DNA from 2 places in the Natronosporangium hydrolyticum genome. Region 1 is predicted to be linked to the other one. Evidence: predicted binding sites of a transcription regulator. Region 1 holds the regulator's gene; the other holds the start of a gene.
What was found. Region 1 encodes HrcA, which represses chaperone genes, less so after heat shock. Its sites were predicted from a motif close to GGTTNGCACNCTCNNNNNGAGNGTGCNAACC; they were not measured.

Region 1 (3,223 bases):
CGTCCTCAACCCCGGCCGGGATCTTCACCGTCAACGACCGGCGGGACCGCACCCGGCCGTCACCGGCGCAGCTCGCGCACGGGCTCGGGATCACCGTCCCGGTGCCCTGGCAGGCCACGCAGGGTCGGGACGAGACGACCTGGCCGAGGAAGGTGCGCTGCACCGACTGGACCTGACCGTGCCCACCGCACGACTCACACGTGGCCGGCTGCGTCCCAGCGGCGGTGCCCGCACCGGAACAGGTGGTGCACAACACGGCCGTGTCCACGGTCACCGGCGCCTCGACCCCGAAGGCGGTCTCCGCCAGCTCCAGCTCGACCCGCAACACCGCGTCGGCGCCGGGCCGGGTACGCGGTCGGGGGCCGCGTCCGCCGGCGCCACCAGCGGACGCCCCGAAGAACGCGTCCATGATGTCCTGGAAACCGACGAACGGCCCGCCTGGCCCGTCCGCGCCGCCGGCCCCGGCACCGCCCAGGCCACCGCCCGGCGCGTACGGGTCACCGCCGAGATCGACTATCTGCCGCTTCTGGTCATCGGAGAGCACCTCGTAGGCGGTGTTGATCTCCTTGAACCGTTCGTGCGCAGACGGCTCCGGGTTGACGTCAGGATGAAACTTCCGGGCGAGCCGGCGGTAGGCGCGCTTGATCTCATCCGTTGACGCGTCCCGCGAGACGCCGAGAATCTCGTAGTAGTCCTTGGCCACTGCGTCGTGTGTCCTCATGATCGGTGCGTCTGGTCGTCGGTCTGCATAGTCGTTGCGGGCTGGTCAGGTGCTGCTGCGTGGTCAATTGTGCCGCGAGGTCAATTCTGCGCCAGCAGTTCGCCGACGTAGCGTGCCACGGCCCGGACCGTGGCGATGGTGCCGGGGTAGTCCATGCGGGTGGGGCCGACGATGCCCAGCCCCCCGACAATGGTGTCACCCGGGCCGTACCCGGTGCTCACCACCGAGGTGGTCCGCAGATCGACGAACTCGTTCTCGTCGCCGATCCGGACCCGCGGCAGCGCCAACTCGCCATCAGCCTCGATCTCGCCGATCAGCTTCAGCAGCACCACCTCCTCTTCCAGCGCCTCCAGCACTGGCCGGAGCGAACCCTGGAAGTCGAACAGCCCGGTCCGGGTCAGGTTGGCGGTGCCGGCCAGGGCGATCCGCTCGTCATGCCGCTCCACCAACGTCTCCAGCAACACCGAGCCGAGGGTGGCCATCGCTGGCCGCAGCCCGGGCGCCGCCTCTTCGACCAGCGCGGCCACCAGCGCGGGAGCCTCGGTCAGCTGCTCGCCGCCGAGCTTGGCGTTGATCAGCTGCCGCAGCTCGGTGACGTCGTCACCCGGGGTCGGGCCCGGCAACTCAACCAACCGCTGCTCCACCCGACCAGTGTCGGTAATCACCACCAGCAGCAGCCGGGTGGTAGAGATCGGGACCAGCTCCAGGTGCCGCACTGCCGAACGGGTCAGCGACGGGTACTGGACCACCGCGACCTGGCGAGTGAGCTGCGCCAACAGCCGCACCGTCCGGTGCACCACGTCGTCGAGATCGACCGCGCCGGCCATGAACCGCTCGATCGCCCGACGCTCGGCCGCGGAGAGCGGCTTGACCCGGGCGAGCCGGTCCACGAAGAGGCGATAGCCCCGGTCGGTGGGGACCCGGCCGGCGCTGGTGTGCGGCTGCCGGATGTAGCCCTCCTCTTCCAGGACCGCCATGTCGTTGCGGACCGTCGCTGGCGACACATTGAGCTGGTGCCGTTCCACCAACGCCCGGCTGCCGACCGGCTCCTGGGTAGCCACGAAATCCTCGACGATGGCGCGCAGCACATCCTGCTTTCGCTCATCGAGCTCCATGCACCACCTCCGACCGGTCGACCCGGCGGTGCCGTCACGGGGTATCCGGTACTGGCACTCTACCGTAGCGAGTGCCAGTTTACGCGGGGCAGGACCAGCTGGCGAGCTGAGAAATCATGGCTGTCCGGTTGATCCCCCATAGCCCCGCCAGCAGCACAAACCATCTAGGGTAAGCCGCATGACATCACCACCTCAACCACCACCAGCACCACCGCCCCCACCACCGGGCGGAGCCGCACCCCCGCCGGGGTACGCGAACGGCGAGGAAAAGACCTGGGCACTCGTCGCCCACTTCGGCGGCGGTGCCGGGATGCTCATCCTCGGCGGCATGTTCGGCTGGGTCGCGCCGCTAATCGCCCTGGTGGCGAAGGGCAAGGAGTCGCCGACCGTCCGCGCGCACGCGGTGCAGGCGCTGAACTTCCAGCTCACCTGGTCGATCGTCGGCTTGCTCGGTTGGCTCACGTTGTGCCTGGTGATCGGCGCCCTGTTGCTGCCCGCCGCGATCGTGGTCAGCGTGGTCTTCTCGATCATCGCCGGGATCAAGGCGAACGACGGCCACCTGTACAACTACCAGCTCGCCATCAAGATGGTGAAGTAACCCTGCCGCCCCGGGCGGCTGCTCGGCTGGCCGGAGGTCAGCCGAGCAGCCGCCGGGTAACCCCGTCCGCCAGCAGTCGCCCGGGCAGGGTCAGCACCGCCCGACCAGCCCGGTGAGGGGCCGGCTCCAACAGACCCTCCGCCACCGCCGCAGTCGCCTCGGCCCGGCCAGCGGCGGGGAGTTCCGCCAACGGCACCCCGTCGGCGAGCCGCAACCCCAGCATCACCCGCTCGGTCTGCCGCTCGGCGAGGCTCAGGACCTCCCGCCCGTGCCCCGGGGACTCCCCCGCGGCCAACCGGCCCGAGTAGCGGGCCGGATGCTTGACGTTCCACCAGCGCACCCCGCCGACGTGGCTGTGGGCGCCCGGCCCCAACCCCCACCAGTCACCGCCCGACCAGTACAGCTGGTTGTGGCGACACCGCCCCGCCGGTGTCCGGGCCCAGTTCGACACCTCATACCACCCGAACCCCGCCCCAGTCAGCGCCGCCTCGGCGGCCAGGTACCGGTCGGCCGCGACGTCATCGTCCGGCGCCGGCAGCTCCCCCCGGCGCACCCGCGTCGCCAGCGCAGTCCCCGCCTCGACGATCAGCGAGTACGCGCTAAGATGATCGACCCCAGCCGCGACCGCCGCCGCCAGCGAGTCGGCGAAGTCCTCCGGCCGCTCCCCCGGTGTCCCGTAGATCAGGTCCAGGTTGACGTGGCCGAACCCCGCCTCGTGCGCCTCAGCCACCGCGGCGGTGGCCCGACCCGGCCGGTGCCGGCGGTCTAGAACCGCCAAGACATGCGCGG
Region 2 (3,223 bases), 1.3 Mb from region 1:
CAGCCGAGTTGGCCGATGGAGCGTGCACCGTTCGGAGGGTTGGGGTAGCGTGCGGATCTGATCGTCTCAACGACAACAGACGGTTCCGGTAGTACCGAAGTAAGGGAAGCAGCGTGGCACAGGGCACGGTTAAGTGGTTCAACAGCGAGAAGGGCTACGGCTTCATCGCCGTAGACGGCGGCGAGGACGTCTTCGTCCACTTCTCGGCGATCGAGATGGATGGCTACAAGGCCCTCGACGACGGCCAGCGGGTCGAGTTCGAGGTGGTGCAGGGCCAGAAGGGTCCGCAGGCAGAGCGGGTGCGGCTGGTCGGGTAGCGTTCCGATCGCTTCATACGTAACCAGCAGGGGCGTCGACGGCCGTCGGCGCCCCTGCTGCCGGTCCGGGTGCGGCGTGGCGAGGGTCCGACGCCCGATGAGGCGACTGCTAGCCTGCTGATCTCATGAGCCCCCCTCCCTCGCACCCGGACCCTTACGACCCCACCTCCTACGGCCACCCGGCCGGCGGGCCGCCGGATCCGCTGGTGCCCGCCCCGGCGGGCGGGCTCGCGGCGTTGCTTGAGCGGCTGGTCGCGACCCTGCGCCGCAGCGGCCGGAGCCTGCTCTGGATCATGCTCCTCACCTTCGCGTTGCCGCAGGTGGTGTGGACCGCGTTGCTGGACTCGATCAGCGACGGCACGCTGCCGTACGGCAGTACGGTCGCGGTCGACCCGGAGACCGCTGAAGCCGAGCCGTTCGCGCCGCTCGAGGAGATGTTCGGCGCGGTCAGTGGCGAAGGCTGGCTGATGATCGTGGCGGCCACGGTGGGGGTCGCGGCATTCGCCGCGCTCGGCTGGGCCGCCTCGGTGTGGGCGGTCACCCAGGCCGCTGCCGGGCTGCCGGTGACGGTGGCCGAGGCGCTGCCGGCGGGGATGCGGCGGATGCTGCCGATGCTCGGCTGGTACCTGGTCTACGGGCTGCTGATCGCGGTCGGGTTGGTGTTGTGCGTGCTGCCCGGCCTGTACCTCGCCGCCGCGGCGGCGCTGTTTGGATTCGTGGTGGTCTACGAACGAGGCCGCAACCCGATCGCCCGCTCGTTCCAGCTGGTGCATCAGGGGCTGGGGGCTGGGCTGGCCCGGGTGGCGTTGCTGTTCACCTTTATGCTGCTCGCCTCCTGCCTGCTGGGCGGGGTGACCGCGCTGTTGGGGCTGGGCACCGCCGAGACCACCACCGGCCGGATCGCCGGCAGCGCGGTCGATTCGCTGCTGACGCTGCCGCTGAGCATCGTGCTGCTGGTCGGGTTGCTGCTGACCTACGCGCAGTCCCGGGCGAGGTTGGAGCCGCTGACCACGGTGGTGCTGTGGAACGAGGCGAACCCGCCGGAGCCGACCGCGCCGGGCTACCCCACCGACCCGGCGGGTGGGCCGGCGCCGTCGAGCTGACCGGCTGGGCTCGGCGGATGTCCGATGTGGGAAGCGACACCGCACCGGTTACCCGGGGATCAGCTTGCACTCGCCCCATGAGAGTGCTAAACAAGGTACTAGCACTCGCTCCCTGTGAGTGCCAGCAACAGGTCGGGGCGGTAGGGCCCATGGTTGTGTCGTCGGCGCCATCGGTGCTGGTCGGCCAGCTTGGGCCGGTCGTCGCGGGCTATCCGGCCCGGCCGGCGAGCCTGACTTCGGTCGGGTTCGAAGGTGCGTAAGCACGCAGCGCGTGCGGGCTCAGTTGGGCCCCGCGTGCCGCGGGCGTCCAGGAGGACATCGGCCGCGGCGGCGTCGAGCAGTGCGAGACGCCGCGGTCACGGGGCCGTTATCGAAAGGACAGGAGCCGAATGGCCAAGATGATCGCGTTCGACGAGGAGGCGCGCCGCGGCCTAGAGCGGGGCATGAACCACCTCGCCGACGCCGTGAAGGTGACGTTGGGGCCCAAGGGTCGCAACGTCGTCCTCGAAAAGAAGTGGGGTGCGCCCACCATCACCAACGATGGGGTCAGCATCGCCAAGGAGATCGAGCTGGAGGAGCCGTACGAGAAGATCGGCGCCGAGCTCGTCAAAGAGGTCGCGAAGAAGACCGACGACGTCGCCGGTGACGGCACCACCACCGCAACCGTGCTCGCCCAGGCCCTGGTCCGGGAAGGGCTGCGCAACGTGGCCGCCGGCGCCAACCCGATGGCCCTGAAGCGGGGCATCGAGTCCGCCGTGGCCAACGTCGCCGAAGAGCTGGCCAAGCTCGCCAAGGACGTCGAGACCAAGGAGCAGATCGCCTCGGTGGCGTCGATCTCCGCGGGCGACGAGAGCGTCGGCGAGATCATCGCCGAGGCGATGGACAAGGTCGGCAAGGAAGGCGTCATCACCGTCGAGGAGAGCAACACCTTCGGGCTCGAGCTGGAGCTCACCGAGGGTATGCGCTTCGACAAGGGCTACATTTCGCCCTACTTCGTCACCGACACCGAGCGGATGGAAGCGGTCCTCGAGGACCCGTACATCCTGATCGCGAACAGCAAGATCTCCGCGGTCAAGGACCTGCTGCCGGTGCTGGAGAAGGTCATGCAGGCCGGCAAGCCGCTGCTGATCATCGCTGAGGACCTGGAGGGCGAGGCGCTCGCCACGCTGGTCGTCAACAAGATCCGCGGCACCTTCAAGTCGGTCTCGGTGAAGGCCCCCGGCTTCGGGGACCGCCGCAAGGCCATGCTGCAGGACATCGCCATCCTCACCGGTGGCCAGGTCATCAGCGAGGAGGTCGGGCTCAAGCTGGAGTCGGTCGGCCTCGAGATGCTGGGCCGGGCCCGCAAGGTGCAGGTCACCAAGGACGAGACCACCATCGTCGACGGTGCCGGCGACGCCGACCAGATCGACGGCCGGGTGAACCAGATCCGCGCCGAGATCGAGAACAGCGACTCCGACTACGACCGCGAGAAGCTGCAGGAGCGGCTGGCCAAGCTGGCCGGCGGCGTCGCGGTCATCAAGATCGGTGCCGCCACCGAGGTCGAGCTCAAGGAGCGCAAGCACCGGGTCGAGGACGCGGTACGCGCGGCCAAGGCCGGCGTCGAGGAGGGCATGGTCCCCGGCGGTGGGGTCGCGCTGGTGCAGGCCGGCAAGACCGCCTTCGACAAGCTCGAACTCGCCGGTGACGAGGCGACCGGTGCGCAGCTGGTGAAGTTCGCGCTGGACGCCCCGCTGCGGCAGATCGCGGTCAACGCCGGCCTCGAGGGCGGCGTGATCGTGGAGCGGGTCCGCAACCTCGAGG

Region 2: a site for HrcA is predicted at 1,517-1,547, ahead of groL (chaperonin GroEL). Genes of this name have one in related genera too.

What each region holds. Positions count from the first base shown of each region.
Region 1 is NZ_CP070499.1:1,638,120-1,641,342, reverse strand. It holds gene dnaJ (molecular chaperone DnaJ) at 1-703, opposite strand, end outside; gene hrcA (heat-inducible transcriptional repressor HrcA) at 802-1,836, opposite strand; gene JQS43_RS07315 (DUF4870 domain-containing protein) at 2,015-2,434, shown strand; gene hemW (radical SAM family heme chaperone HemW) at 2,472-3,223, opposite strand, start outside.
Region 2 is NZ_CP070499.1:337,684-340,906, forward strand. It holds gene JQS43_RS01615 (cold-shock protein) at 114-317, shown strand; gene JQS43_RS01620 (hypothetical protein) at 443-1,420, shown strand; gene groL (chaperonin GroEL) at 1,810-3,223, shown strand, end outside.